Regions from separate parts of the Pinisolibacter sp. genome, predicted to be linked through region 1. Evidence: predicted binding sites of a transcription regulator. Region 1 holds the regulator's gene; the other holds the start of a gene.

Region 1 (7,663 bases):
AACCATTGTTTTCGACCTTCGCGAGATCGTCGTCTCTTCCGGCTTTCTTCTTGTCGTGGTGATGCTCACCCATGGACATCGCCCTTCCCGATTCGCCGGCCATATCCGGCGTTGCGACGAAGTGACGGCCGCATCCGTCTCCGCGACACTATCATCGTCGCGCGTCGGTGCGAGCCCCCGGCAGCCGAGAGAGGGCGGGTAGGATGTCCGGCGGTGAGAACGAAACGGCGACGACGATGGCGAACGGCACGAAAGAACCAGGCGCAGCTCGGGGCGCGGGGACGGACGGCGAGAGCCGAAACTTCGCCGAACTCGCGGCCCTCTCCGGCGCCGAAGCCGGCATGGTGGCGGTGATCGACGCCCTCGACGATCCTTGCGTTCTGATCGATGCGGGCGGCATCGTCGCCCACGTCAACGCCGAGGCGCGCGCCCGCTATCCCGGCGTCCGCCCCGGCGATCCCCTGGTCTTCCGCCTGCGTTTCACCGTGCTCCACGATGCCTTCGCCCGTGTCGTCGCCGAGGCGCGGCCCGAGACCGTCGAATGGCAGGAGAAGGTGCCGACCGATCGCTGGCTCGAGGCCCACCTCGCCCCGATCCATCGCCCGGTGGCCGACGGCGAGACGGACGCGGGGCCGCCGAGCTGGGTGCTCCTGCGCATCGAGGACCTGACCGAGACGCGCCGAGTGGAGCGCATGCGCGCCGACTTCGTCGCCAACGCCAGCCACGAGTTGCGCACCCCGCTCACCGCCGTCATCGGCTTCCTCGAGACCCTCCAGGGACCGGCGCGCGACGACGCCAAGGTGCGCGACCGCTTCCTCGGCGTCATGGCCGAACAGGCCGGGCGCATGAAGCGCCTGATCGACGACCTCTTGTCGCTCTCCCGCCTCGAGATGCGCGCCCACGTCCGCCCCGAGGCGACGGTCGATCTCTGCGAGATCCTCCGGCAGGTCGCCGATCTGGTGTCGCCGGCCGCCTCCGCCGCCGGAGTGGATCTGCAACTCTTCGGCTGCGAGACGCCGCGGACGGTGCGCGGCGACCGCGAGGAATTGCTGCAGGTCTTCACCAATCTGATCGAGAACGGCGTGAAATACGGCGGCTCCGGCGGTCGCGTCGAGGTCACCGTCGCCACCGACCCGGCCGACGCGCGCCTCGTCGTCGCCACCGTGCGCGATTTCGGCGAAGGCATCGATCCGGTCCACCTGCCGCGGCTCACCGAGCGCTTCTATCGCGCCCACACCGAGAAGGCCGGCGCGACCCGCGGGACCGGCCTCGGCCTCGCCATCGTCAAACACATCGTCACCCGCCACGGTGGCCGGCTGACCATCGAATCCGTACCCGGCGAAGGGTCCACCTTCTCCGTGCGCCTCGATCGGCGCGTCATCGCCTCGGCGAAGAGCGAAGACGGACAATAGGTTGAACCGTCACGAAACTGTCGTTTGCGTGTCATAGAAGAGGGGCCGTCGAGGCGACCCGCCGCACCTTCGCCGGTGCGCATGTCGACCGGCGACGGCGGGCGGGGCGAAGGCGTGGCCCACCCCGATGAGGAGAGCATCCGATGACCGATCACATCGTCAGTTCCTATGATCAGGAACTCCAGGGTCTCGCCGGCCAGATCGCCGAGATGGGCGGCATGGCCGAGGGTCTGGTGGCCGACGCCATCACCGCTCTGGTGCGCGGCGACACCGCGCTCGCCCAGAAGGTGATCCTCTCCGATCAGCGCCTCGACCGGCTGCAGCATCAGGTCGAGGAACAGGCGATCCGCATCATCGCCAAGCGCCAGCCGATGGCTCGCGACCTGCGCGAGATCTTCGGCGCCATGCGGGTGTCGGCCGATCTCGAGCGGGTCGGCGACCTCGCCAAGAACATCGCCAAGCGTGTCGTCGCCATGGGCGGTGTCGTCCAGATCAAGCGCATCGTCATCGGCGTCGAGCATCTCTCCGAGATCGCGCTCGAGCAGTTGAAGAACGTGCTCGACAGCTACACCTCGCGCGACGCCGCCGAGGCCATGGCGGTGCGCAATCGCGACGACCAGATCGACGCGCTCTACACCTCGCTGTTCCGCGAACTCCTCACCTACATGATGGAGGATCCGCGCAACATCACCTTCTGCACCCACCTCTTGTTCTGCGCCAAGAACGTCGAGCGCATCGGCGACCACGCCACCAACATCGCCGAGATCGTCCACTACGTGGCCACCGGCGAACAGCTTCTCGACGAGCGCCACAAGATCGACGAGACCGCGGACATGCCGCCGGTGGCACAGGGCTGAGACGGGGACGGGCGATGGCGCGCGTGTTGATCGTCGAGGACGAGGAGGCGCTCGGTCTCCTCCTGCGCTACAACCTCGAAGCGGAGGGCTACGACGTCGAAGTCGTCACCCGCGGCGACGAGGCCGACACGCGGCTGAAGGAGTCGGTTCCCGATCTCCTCATCCTCGACTGGATGCTGCCCGGCCTCTCCGGCATCGAGCTGTGCCGCCGCCTGCGCGCCCGCCCCGAGACCGAGCGCCTGCCGATCATCATGCTCACCGCCCGTGGCGAGGAGAGCGAGCGCATCCGCGGTCTCGCCACCGGTGCCGACGACTACGTCGTCAAGCCGTTCTCGACGCCGGAACTGATGGCCCGCGCCCGCGCCATCCTGCGCCGCGCCCGCCCCGAACTCGTCTCCACCGTGTTGAAGGCCGGCGATCTCGAGATCGATCGCGAGACCCATCGGGTACGCCGGTCGGGGCGCGAGATCCATCTCGGCCCGACCGAATACCGCCTGCTCGAGTTCCTCATGCAGTCGCCCGGCCGGGTCTACTCGCGCGAGCAACTGCTCGACGGCGTGTGGGGCATGGACGTCTATGTCGACGAACGCACCGTCGACGTCCACATCGGCCGCCTGCGCAAGGCGATCAACCGCACCCGCGATCGCGACCCGATCCGTACCGTCCGCGGTTCCGGTTACGCCTTCGACGACCAGTTCACCGCCTCCGCCGGCTGACGGTCGGCGCGGTCCGGACCCGGTCCGCCTCGCATCGCCCGCTCCCGAAACGAAAGAGAGCCCGGAGGATCGCCTCCGGGCTCTCTTCGCGTTCGCTGCGGCCGACGGGGTCTCAGCCCCGCATCATCCGCCTGTCCTTGCGGCGGTCGGAGACCGGCTGATAGGCGATGCGGGCGTGGTAGCCGCAGTAGGGGATGCCGACGTCGGAGCGACGGGCGCAGAAGTGGAAGTCGGCGGCGCTCGGGTCGCCGATCGGCCACTTGCAGGTCTGCTCGTTGATCTGCAGCACCGAGGCGTTGGCGATCAACGGCTCCTCGGAGAGCGAATAGATCGCCGGCTGCGGCGCCGGCTGGGGGCGGGCGACGGGCGCGGAATCGGCCTTCAGCGCCACCGCGCCGATCGACACCGGACCGCCGGAGGCGCGTCCCGACGACGTCGCCGGCCGGCTCGCCGGCTTCTTCGGACGGGCCGCCTGCGGCTGCGGCGCCTTGGCCCGGCCGGAGAGGCCGAGACGATGCACCTTGCCGATCACCGCATTGCGGGTGACACCGCCGAGTTCACCGGCGATCTGACTGGCGGAGAGCCCTTCGCTCCACAGCTTCTTCAAGAGCTCGACCCGCTCGTCGGTCCAGGAGATCATCGCGTCCTCGCTGTCGGTGTGCGCACCCCGTCTTCGAATCCCTCTCCATCCGGAGGGATCCTCCGGTCGACGTGGGGGTTCCACGCCGGACGAACGATGGCGGGAGACTCGGGGACTGAGGGTACGCCGCACGAGATGTCGTGCTTAATGAAAGGTAAACTACACTATCCGTAGACTCGGCTTCAACCCGCCGGCCGTCGCTTTCGGTGGATGAACGATGCCTTTTCCCCAGCCTTGAGTCCGATCTGCAACAGCGGGTGCTCGACGTCTCGCCCACGCGCGCCGCGACCCTCCGCCGCCGTCGCCGCGGCGAATTCGAAGGCGCGGAAACGTTGACATTTCCGGCCGTTCTCCTGCATTATGCGGGCGAAACCCGGTGCCGCCGTCGAGGCGGCATCGTTCGTTTTCGGCCCTCCGTTCCGTGACGTCCGGATGGGCCGTTCCAACCGAAATCGGGATGTCGGACCTCGGCGTGCCCGGTCGCGGATCTCGGCTCCTCGCATCGGGAGACGGGACCCTCCGCGCCGCCGCCGTGGATTTCGCTTTCCCGGACACGATCGCCGGAGACGTACCATGACCGAGACCTCGCTCTTCTCGACCTTCGCTCGGGCCGATCTCGCCTTCGAGCGAGGCGAGGGCGTGTGGCTCGAGACCGCTTCGGGCGAGCGCTATCTCGACATGATGGCCGGCATCGCGGTCAACGCGCTCGGCCACTGTCATCCCCATCTCGTCGCCGCCCTGAAGGATCAGGCCGAGAAGCTGTGGCACGTGTCGAACGTCTTCGCCGCGCCCCATCAGGAGCGTCTCGCCCGTCGCCTCACCGAGACCTCCTTCGCCGACCGGGTGTTCTTCACCAACTCGGGCGCCGAGGCGCTCGAATGCGCCATCAAGACGGCGCGTCGCTGGCAGTGGTCGAAGGGCCGGCCGGAGCGCTATCGGCTGATCACCTTCGAGGGCGCCTTCCACGGCCGCACGCTGGCGACCATCGCCGCCGGCGGCCAGGAGAAGTACCTCGAAGGCTTCGGCCCCAAGGTCGAAGGCTTCGACAGCGTCGAGGGTTTCGACGAGGCCGCGGTGCTCGCCGCCATCGGTCCGGAGACCGCCGGCATCCTGATCGAGCCGATCCAGGGTGAAGGTGGCGTGCGGCCGGCGCCGGCCTCCTTCCTGTCCTGGCTGCGCAATCTCTGCGACGAACTCGACCTGCTGCTGATCTTCGACGAGGTCCAGTGCGGCCTCGGCCGCACCGGCCACCTGTGGGCCTATCAGTCGGTCGGCGTCACCCCGGACATCCTCGCCTCGGCCAAGGGCATCGGCGGCGGCTTCCCGCTCGGCGCCTGCCTCGCCACCGAGGACGCCGCGTCCGGCATGACCGCCGGCACCCACGGCACCACCTACGGCGGCAACCAGCTCGCCATGGCGGTCGGCAACGCCGTTCTCGACGTCGTCCTCGCCCCCGGCTTCCTCGACGAGGTCAAGCAGAAGGGTCTGAAACTCAAACAGAAGCTCGCCTCGCTGGTCGATCTCCACGACGGCATCTTCGAGGAGGTGCGCGGCGACGGCCTGCTGCTCGGCCTGAAGTGCCGGGTGCCGGCGGCGCGCGCCGTCGCGGCGATGCGCGAGAGCAAGCTGCTCACCGTCGGCGCCGGCGACAACGTCGTCCGTTTCCTGCCGGCCCTGGTGGTCGGCGATGCGGAGATCGACGAGGCGGTGGCGCGGGTCGAAGCGGCCGCCCATGCCCTGGAAAGTGGATACGGACTCGGCGAGAAGGGAGCCGCGGCGTGATGTTGAAGAGCGGTGAACGTCATTTTCTCGATCTGACCGACGTCTCCGGCGCCGAGTTGCGCGCCATCATGGAGGAATCGAAGCGCCTGAAGAGCGTCCGCGACGGCGCCTTCGCCAACCAGGGTCCGCTCGCCGGCAAGGTGCTGGCGATGATCTTCGAGCGTCCCTCGACCCGCACCCGCGTCTCCTTCGACGTCGGCATGCGCGAGCTCGGCGGTCAGACGGTGATGCTCACCGGCGAGGAGATGCAGCTCGGCCGCGGCGAGACCATCGCCGACACCGCCCGTGTGCTCTCCCGCTACGTCGACGCCATCATGATCCGCATCCTCGATCACGACGCGCTGAAGGAACTGGCGGCCAACGCCACCGTGCCGGTGATCAACGGCCTGACCAAACATTCCCATCCCTGCCAGATCATGGCCGATATCCTCACCTTCGAGGAGCATCGCGGCCCGATCGCCGGCAAGACGGTGGCCTGGACCGGCGACACCAACAACGTGCTGGCCTCGTGGATTCACGCCGCGGCGCGCTTCGACTTCAACCTGCGCATCGCCACCCCGCCGAGCCTCGCCCCCAAGACCGACATCGTCGCCTGGGCTCGCAAGAACGGCGCTTCGGTGCACCTCACCACCGACGCCCACGAGGCGGTCGACGGCGCCGACTGCGTCGTCACCGACACCTGGGTGTCGATGGGCGACGACGAGAGCGAGCGCCGCCACAACCTGCTGAAGCCGTTCCAGGTCAACGGACGCCTGATGGCGGCGGCCAATCAGGACGCCATCTTCATGCACTGCCTGCCCGCCCATCGCGAGGAGGAGGTGACCGAAGAGGTGATCGACGGCCCGCAGTCGGTGGTCTTCGACGAGGCGGAGAACCGCCTCCACGCCCAGAAGGGCGTGCTCGCCTGGTGTCTCGGGGCGGTCGGAGCCTGATACCCTCGCAATGCCGGGGGCGACGCCCCATATCGACGCCAATCCGAGCCGGCCGGCCTCGTGACGAGGAGGCCGGCTCGCTTCTTTCCGTGAGCCCGAGACCGACATGAGCGACACCGCCGCCCTCGACACCGTCCTGCCCTTCGCCGTGCCCGAGCTCGACGTGCGCGGCCGTGTCGTCCACCTCGGCCCCGCCCTCGATGCCATCCTCGCCCGCCACGCCTATCCCGAGCCGGTCGCCCGCCTCCTCGCCGAGGCGATCGCGCTGACGGCACTGATCGGCACCTCGCTCAAGTTCCAGGGCCGCTTCACCGTCCAGACCCGCACCGACGGTCCGGTGTCGATGCTGGTGGTCGATTTCCAGACGCCCGACGGCATCCGCGCCTATGCCAGCTTCGACGCCACCGCGGTCACCGCCGCCATCGCCGAGGGTCGCGCCGCGCCGGCCGACCTGCTCGGCCGCGGCCACCTCGCCATGACCATCGACCAGGGCGGCGCGATGAAGCCCTATCAGGGCGTCGTCGTCCTCGACCACACCAGCCTCGAGGAAGTCGCCCACGTCTGGTTCACCCAGTCCGAACAGATCCCGACCCGCGTGCGTCTCGCCGTCGCCGAGGTGTTGACCCGCGACGGCGGCGGCGCGGCCCGCCACACCTGGCGCGCCGGCGGTCTGCTGCTGCAGTTCCTCCCCGAGAGCGAGGACCGCGTCCGCACCCGCGACCTCCACCCCGGCGACGCGCCGGAGGGTCACGAGGCCCACCACGTCGAACCGGACGAGGCCTGGGCCGAGGCCGAAGCCCTCGTCGCCACGGTCGAAGACGTCGAACTGACCGATCCGGAGGTCTCGGCCGAGCGGTTGCTCTACCGCCTCTTCCACGAACGCGGCGCCAGGGTCTTCGACCGCCAACCTGTGGTCGAACGCTGCCGTTGCTCGCGCGAGCGCGTCGCCGGCATGCTCGCCCAGTTCACCGCCGAGCAGGTCCACGACATGACCGTCGACGGCCACATCTCCGTCACCTGCGAATTCTGCTCGGCGAAATACGACTTCGATCCGAAGGACATCCGCCCGGCGGAATGAGCCGGCCTCACTTCGCCGGCGATCGGCGCGGGGCGGTCATGGCGACCACGCTCGCGACCACCGCGACGAGACCGATCCAGGCCGTCGGTTGCAGCCGTTCGCCGAGGAAGACGGCGCCGATGGCGACCCCGATCGGTACCCGCAGGTAGGCCTGCGCCGTCGTCCCGACGGTGCCGAGCGTCCGGATCAGGCGGAAATAGAGCGTGAAGGCGAGGGCGGTCGACGCCACCGCGAGCACCACCAGCG
Region 2 (7,663 bases), on a different contig from region 1:
ACCGGGCGTGCGCGGCGCGCTCCGGAAGGAGATCCGCATGCTCACGATCGAACGCCTCACCCGCCGCTTCGGCGATTTCGTCGCGGTCGACGCCGTCGATCTCGAGATCCCCGCCGGGCAGATGGTCGGCGTCATCGGCCGCTCCGGCGCCGGCAAGTCGACACTGCTCCGGATGATCGACCGCCTGATCGAGCCGAGCGAGGGGCGCATCGTCTTCGAAGGCCGCGAGATCACCGCGCTGAAGGGCGCGGGTCTGCGCCACTGGCGGCGCGACTGCGCCATGGTGTTCCAGCAGTTCGCCCTGGTCGACCGCCTCGACGTGCTCACCAACGTGCTGATGGGCCGTCTCGACCATTCGCCGGACTGGCGCGCGCTCCTCAAGCTGTGGACCGCCGACGACAAGGCGATCGCGCTCTCCGCCCTCGAATTGTTCGACATCGCCACGCTCGCGGCCAACCGCGCCGGCAGCCTCTCCGGCGGTCAGCAACAGCGCGTCGCCATCGCCCGCGCCCTGGTGCAGGAGCCGCGGGTGCTGCTCGCCGACGAACCGATCGCCTCGCTCGATCCGCGCAACACCCGGGTGGTGATGGACTCGCTGCTCCGCGTGAACCGCGACTTCGGCATCACCGTGCTGACCAACCTCCATTCGATCGATCTCGCCAAGCGCTACTGCGACCGGTTGATCGGCATGAAGGCGGGCCGCGTCGTCTTCGACGGGACCCCGCGCGACCTCACCGACACGGTGGTTCGCGATCTCTACGGGCTCGAGGCGGGCGACGTCATCGAGCTCCCCAAGGCGGGCGATCCCACCCCGGACGAAATCCGGGCCTCGTGGGACGCCGCGCACGCCCGCGAACGGGTGTGACGCGTCCGCTGTCCATCGTCTTCACCTTTCCGGGCGGCGCGGCCGCACGGAACCCCTCGAGAGGAGCAATCCCCATGATCGATCGTCGTTCCGTGCTCGGCCTCGCCGCCGGTGCTCTCGCGCTCTCCGTCACCGGCGCCGTGGCGCAGGACTGGAAGGCCAAGTACCCCGAGCTGGTCTTCGCCGTCATCCCGTCGGAGAACGCCGCCGGCGTCACCGAGCGCTGGACCCCGTTCGTCGAGTACCTGTCCAAGGCCATCGGCACCAAGGTGACGCTGCGCGTCGCCCAGGATTACGCCGGCGTCATCGAAGGCCAGAAGGCCGGCAACATCCACATCGCCTACTACGGCCCGGCGTCCTATTCGCGCGCCACCATCGTCGGCGCCAAGATCGAGCCTTTCGCCATCGACGTGAACAAGGACGGCTCCAAGGGCTACTACTCCGTCTTCTACGTGAAGAAGGACAGCCCCTACCAGAAGATCGAGGACCTGAAGGGCAAGAACCTCGGCCTCGTCGACCCGAACTCGACCTCGGGCTTCAACATGCCGAAGTACGCGCTGTCCAAGATGGGCATCGAGCCGGAAGTCTTCTTCTCCAAGGTGGTCGCCACCGGTAGCCACGAGAACGCCGTCCTGGCGCTCTCTCAGGGCACCGTCGACGTCGCCGCCAACTGGTGGAACTCGGAAGACGACTCCAACCTGACCCGCATGGTCAACAAGAAGATGGTGCCGTCGAAGGACGACTTCCGCATCATCTTCAAGTCGCCGCTGATCATCAACTCGCCCTACGCCTATCTCTCCGATCTGCCGGCCGAGCTGAAGACCAGGATCGCCACCGCGTTCTACGCCGCCGCCAAGGATGCGCCGGAAGCTTTCAACAAGCTCTCCGACGGCAAGAACCGTCCGTGGGAAGCCATCGACGACAAGGCCTATGACGACACCCGCGCGCTCATCAAGTACGTCGACGAACTGCGCAAGAAGAAGAGCTGATCGCTCCCGTGCCCCGAGCCCGCCGACCGATGTCGGCGGGCTCCTCGCGTCGTTCGTTCCGCGCAACCGCGATCCCGGTGAGCCATGTCGTCGACCGTCACTCCTCTGCCGTCGGAGCGCCTGGCGCCGCTCACCCGCGCCTATGCCGAAGCCGCCTCGAGCCGCCGCCGACGGACGATGGTCGGTGCCGCGGTCGTCGCCGTCGCGGTGCTGGTCGCCGCGCTCCAGGCCGATGTCGAGCCGCTCAAGTTCTGGAACAATCTCGGCGCCTTCGGCGGCTATTTCGTCCGCCTCGCTCATTTCGACAGCGGCGACTACCTGGGCCGGGTGGTGCTCTCCCACCCCGGCGAATGGATGTGGGGTCTCGCCCGCTGGACGCGGCTCCTCGTCGATACGCTGCTCATCGCCTATGCAGGCACCCTCCTCGGCGCACTCGGCGGTTTCGTCGTCTCCTTCTATGCCGCCCGCAATCTGGCGCGAACCGGGTGGCTGCGCTGGTCGGCGGTGCGTTTCCTCGAATTCTGCCGCACCGTTCCCGAACTCGTCTTCGCGCTGATCTTCGTCTTCGCCTTCGGCCTCGGCGCGCTGCCGGGCGTGTTGGCGCTCGCCATCCACACCATGGGGGCGCTCGGCAAGCTCTTCACCGAAGTGGTGGAGAATGCGGACATGCGCCCGGTCGAAGGCGTCACCGCCTCGGGCGGGTCGTGGACGCAGACCATCCGCTTCGCGGTGCTGCCGCAGGTCCTGTCGAATTTCGTCAGCTACACGCTGCTGCGCTTCGAGATCAACGTGCGCGGCGCCTCGGTCATGGGCTTCGTCGGTGCCGGCGGCATCGGCGTCGACCTGATGGAGGCGATCCGCAAGTTCTACTACGCCGACGTCTCGGCGATGCTGGTGCTGCTGATCGCCACCGTCATGGTCATCGACTACGGCACCGAAGCCCTTCGCCACCGCCTGATCGGCCGGGAGGCTGCCCGATGACCGCGACCCCGACCTTCTCCGACGACGCCGGCGTGATGTCGGACACGCGTCGCATCCGCGCCGCCCTCGGTCCGGCGGCGCTCGCCAACCGTCGCGCGCTGGAGAAGAAATATCCCGATATCTTCGAGGGATCGCGGCGCAATCGGGTCTTGACCGTGGCGATCGTCGTCACTCTGACGGCGCTGCTCCTCTACGCCTTCGTCCGCCTCGAGTTTTCGTTGGCCAAGATCGGCGGCGGCATCGGCCAGTTGATCCACTTCGTGACACTGATGTTCCCGCCGTCGCCGGGCACTTGGCCGCGGTTCCACCTCTTCCTCGACGGTCTCGGCGAGACGCTGGCGATCGCCTTCCTCGGCACCCTCGCCGCGGCGATCCTCGCCTTTCCGATCGGTTTCCTGGCGGCGAAGAACGTCGTCCCCGCCCGCCTGTTCCAGCTCGGCACCCGCCGGTTCCTCGACACCGTGCGCGGTGTCGACACGCTGATCTGGGCGCTGATCTGGATCAACGTCGTCGGCCTCGGCCCCTTCGCCGGCGTGTTGGCGATCATGACCTCGGACTTCGGCGCCTTCGGCAAGCTGTTCTCCGAGGCGATCGAGGCGGTCGATCGCAAACCGATCGAGGGCGTGACGGCGAGCGGCGGCTCGAACCTCGCCCGCATCCGCTTCGGCATCCTGCCGCAGATCCTGCCGGTCATCGCCGGCCAAGTCCTCTACTACTTCGAGAGCAACACCCGCTCGGCGACGATCATCGGCATCGTCGGCGCGGGCGGCATCGGTCTCCATCTCTCCGAAGCGATCCGTACGCTCGAATGGCAGCAGGTTTCCTTCCTGGTGCTGATGATCCTCGTCGCCGTCGCCATCATCGACCAGATCTCGGCGCGGGTCCGCTTCGCGATCATCGGCGAGCGCCGGCTGGAGACGTGACGCGGAGTTCCTGTGCGCGATGGTTCGAGACGGCGCGCCGAGCGCGCCTCCTCACCATGAGGCGCCTCTGATCACGAGTGTCTCGAAAGCGCCTCATCCTGAGGAGGGCCGAAGGCCCGTCTCGAAGGATCTCGCACACCGTCTCCCGAGGGTCGACACGGGCTCCCTGGCCGGTGATGCGGGGGAGTGCATCACCCGACCGTCACCCGGACGCGGTCGCCGGCGAAACGGGCGCGGGCCCATTGGATCGGTCGCCCTTCGAGATCGGAGTTGACGCAGTCGATCTCGATCACCGGTCGGCCGATGGCGATCTCCAACCGTTCGGCATCGAGTGCGTCGGCGATCCGCGCGCCGATCCGGGTCTCGGCGCGGACGTAGTCGGCGACCCCCGCCGCCCGGAATGCGGCGGTGAAGGAGCCCGTCTCACGGTAGACCGCGGCCATGTCGGGGAAGCGTTCCGCCGGGAAGGCGGATACCGCCCAGGAGATCGGCACGCCGTCGGCGTGGCGGGTGGTCTCGAGCCGGATCACCGGCTCACCGGGTCGCAGGCGTAATGCCTCGGCGACGAGGGGCGACGCCGGCTCCGCCGTCTCGGCGAGGAGTAGGCCCGAGGGCTCGCGCGCCTGGGCGACGACGATGTCCGAGAACCGAGTTCGGGGCCCGATCGGATAGGTGAGGGGAGCTCGCTCGACGAAGGTTCCGCTGCCCTGTTGGGCCCGGACGAGGCCGCGATCGGCGAGATCGCGCAACGCCTGACGCACGGTGTGGCGGTTGACGCCGAAACGGAGCGCCAACTCGGCCTCGGTCGGCAACCGTGCCCCGCGTCCCCAGGTACCGTCAGCCATGCCGGCTTCGAGGATCTCGGACACCTGCCGCCAGACCGCGATGCCCTTGCCGCGTGCCAGCATGTCCGCTCTCCCACCTCTCGTCGCCGCGTCGCGCTCGTCCCCGCGGTCGTCCGCCGGAGCCGTCACAAAAGTATAATCGTCTAGAACTATATACAACTCATGAAGCGACGGATTCGTCGCTCCTCCAGCCCGTCGTCCTTCGCACCGTGGAGGGAACATGAACCCGATCGACACGACCGCCCGTTCCGCCACCACCGGCGTGGGCTCCGATCCGGCCGACCCGACGGTCTCGGCGCGCCGTGCCGTCATGGCGTTGGCGGCGAAGGCGACCGCCGGCGAACTCAGGCCCGTTCGCGATCTCGCGCCCTCCGGCGTCATCGATCTGCGTCTCGCCGAGACCGGCCTCGTCATGCTGCGCGGCCGGATCGGCGGGTCGGGAGCGCCGTTCAATCTCGGAGAGGCGACGGTCTCACGTGCGGCGGTGCGGTTGCCGTCGGGAGCGACGGGCTTCGGGCATGTGCTCGGCCGCGATCGGGCGAAGGCCCGCGACGCGGCGCTCCTCGATGCGTTGTGGATCGAGGGCACGAGCCGCGACCGGCTCGAGCGCGAGATCCTGACCCCGCTCGCCGCCCGTATCGCCCGTGACGAGACGCGGCGCGTCTCGGAGGTCGCGGCCACCCGCGTCGACTTCTTCACCCTGGTGCGCGGAGACGACTGATGGCCCCGACCGCAACGACCATCGCCCCGGGCTTCCGCGACCCGGTGTTCCAATCGCAGGCGACCTTCCGCGCCGTGCTCGACGCGCTGGCCGAGCCGGGCACCGAGCGCCCGGTCGAAGGCATCGCCACGGCCCCCGCGCCGCTCGCGCCCGTCGCCGCGGCGGTGATCGCCACCCTCGCCGATTTCGAGACGGCGGTGTGGCGCGACGAGACCCTGCGCCTGCCCGAGATCGAGGCGTGGCTCGCCTTCCACACCGGCGCGCCGGTGGCGCTCGATCCGGCCCGCGCCGCCTTCGCCCTGATCGGCGCGGACGACGCCCCGGATTTCACCGACTTCGCCCTCGGCAGCGACGTCGACCCCTCGACCTCGGCGACCCTCGTCCTCCGGGTCGCCGGCTTCGACAACGGCCGCCGCTATCGCCTCTCCGGTCCCGGCATCGATGGCGCCTGCGAGGTGACGATCGCCGGCGCCCCGACCGATCTCGCCGACCGGCTCGCCGCCAACCGCGCGCTCTTCCCCCGCGGTGTCGACCTGATCCTCTCCGGCTCGACCTCGGTCATGGGCCTGCCGCGCACCACCCGCATCGAGGAGATCCGCTGATGTACGTCTCGGTGAAGGGTGGCGAGAAGGCCATCCGAGCCGCCCATCGGCTGCTCGCCCACCGCCGTCGCGGCGATCGGGCGGTGCCGGAACTGGCGGCCGATCAGATCCGCGAACAACTCACCCTCGCCGTCGATCGGGTGATGAACGAAGGTTCCCTCCACGACCGCGATCTCGCGGCGCTGGCGATCAAGCAGGCGCGCGGCGACCTGATCGAGGCGGCCTTCCTGGTGCGCGCCTATCGCACGACGCTGCCGCGCTTCGGCTATTCGGTGCCGCTCGACACCGGTGCCATGGGCGTGGAGCGCCGCATCTCGGCCACCTACAAGGACCTGCCCGGTGGCCAGATCCTCGGTCCCACCTTCGACTACACCCACCGGCTCGTCGATTTCGCCCTGATGGGCGACAGCGATACGCCGCTTCCGGCGCGCGACACCACCGAGGCGACGGTGGCGATGCCGCGGGTCACCGACCTTCTCGACGGAGAGGGGCTGATCGAAGCCGAACCGGCGGGCGAAGCGGGCGTCGAACCCGGCGATCTCACCCGCGCGCCGCTGCGTGTGCCGGCCGACCGCGATCTGCGCCTGCAGCAACTCGCCCGCGGCGACGAGGGTTTCCTCCTGGCGCTCGGCTATTCGACCCAGCGCGGCTACGGCTCGACCCACCCTTTCGCCGGCGAGATCCGCATCGGCGAGGTCGAGGTCGAGTTCGAGGTGCCGGAGCTCGGCTTCGCCGTGCCGCTCGGGACGGTCACCGTCTCCGAATGCCAGATGATCAACCAGTTCGCCGGCTCGGCCGAGATCGAGCCGAGTTTCACCCGCGGCTACGGCCTCGCCTTCGGCCAGGTCGAGCGCAAGGTGATGGCCATGGCGCTGGTCGATCGGGCGTTGCGCACCGAGGACCTCGGCGGCGCGGTCGAGCATCCGGCGCAGGACCAGGAATTCGTTCTGTCGCATGCCGACAACGTCCAGGCGACCGGCTTCGTCGAGCATCTGAAGCTGCCGCACCACGTCGATTTCCAGGCCGAACTGGCGCTGGTTCGCCAGATGCGGCGCGAGCACGCCGCCGCCCGTGCCGCGCGCGAAGCCGACGCCGAATCCGTCTACGAGGAGGCCGCCGAATGACCGCACCGATCAAGCGGACCGAGGGCTATGCCTTCGCCTATCTCGACGAGCAGACCAAGCGGATGATCCGCCGCGCCATCCTCAAGGCGGTGGCGATCCCCGGCCATCAAGTGCCCTTCGCGGCCCGCGACATGCCGATGCCCTACGGCTGGGGCACCGGCGGCATCCAGGTGACGGCGGCGATCCTCGGCCCGGCCGACGTGCTCAAGGTCATCGACCAGGGCGCCGACGACACCACCAACGCGGTGTCGATCCGCGCCTTCTTCCAGAAGACCGCCGGCGTCGCCGTGACCACCCGGACGGGCGAGGCCAGCGTCATCCAGACCCGCCATCGCATCCCGGAGGAGCCGCTGAAGGCGGGGCAGACGCTGATCTATCAGGTGCCGATCCCCGAGCCCTTGCGCTTCCTCGAGCCGCGCGAGACCGAGACGCGGGTGATGCATGCGCTCGCCGACTACGGCCTGATGCACGTCAAGCTCTACGAGGACATCGCCACCCACGGCCACATCGCCAAGACCTACGCCTATCCGGTGAAGGTCGAGGGCCGTTACCTGATGGATCCCTCGCCGATCCCCAAGTTCGACAATCCGAAGATGCACATGAGCCCGGCGCT

Evidence for each region. Region 1 encodes PhoB, which activates phosphate uptake and scavenging genes when phosphate is short. Its sites were predicted from a motif close to TGTCATNNANCTGTCAT; they were not measured.
Region 2: phnF (phosphonate metabolism transcriptional regulator PhnF) is a predicted target of PhoB. The motif match lies at 4,727-4,743, and genes of this name have one in related genera.

What each region holds. Positions count from the first base shown of each region.
Region 1 is NZ_DAIPZB010000047.1:22,776-30,438, forward strand. Features, by position in the region: gene ppk2 (polyphosphate kinase 2) at 1-73, opposite strand, end outside; gene V7Q42_RS17490 (ATP-binding protein) at 204-1,412, shown strand; gene phoU (phosphate signaling complex protein PhoU) at 1,556-2,269, shown strand; gene phoB (phosphate regulon transcriptional regulator PhoB) at 2,284-2,985, shown strand; gene V7Q42_RS17505 (GcrA family cell cycle regulator) at 3,098-3,622, opposite strand; gene V7Q42_RS17510 (aspartate aminotransferase family protein) at 4,199-5,407, shown strand; gene argF (ornithine carbamoyltransferase) at 5,407-6,339, shown strand; gene V7Q42_RS17520 (Hsp33 family molecular chaperone) at 6,446-7,417, shown strand; partial or broken gene V7Q42_RS17525 (DMT family transporter) at 7,425-7,663, opposite strand, start outside.
Region 2 is NZ_DAIPZB010000036.1:13,541-21,203, forward strand. Features, by position in the region: gene phnC (phosphonate ABC transporter ATP-binding protein) at 38-865, shown strand; gene phnD (phosphonate ABC transporter substrate-binding protein) at 940-1,854, shown strand; gene phnE (phosphonate ABC transporter, permease protein PhnE) at 1,939-2,835, shown strand; gene phnE (phosphonate ABC transporter, permease protein PhnE) at 2,871-3,758, shown strand; gene phnF (phosphonate metabolism transcriptional regulator PhnF) at 3,950-4,666, opposite strand; gene phnG (phosphonate C-P lyase system protein PhnG) at 4,824-5,324, shown strand; gene phnH (phosphonate C-P lyase system protein PhnH) at 5,324-5,926, shown strand; gene V7Q42_RS15380 (carbon-phosphorus lyase complex subunit PhnI) at 5,926-7,050, shown strand; gene V7Q42_RS15385 (alpha-D-ribose 1-methylphosphonate 5-phosphate C-P-lyase PhnJ) at 7,047-7,663, shown strand, end outside.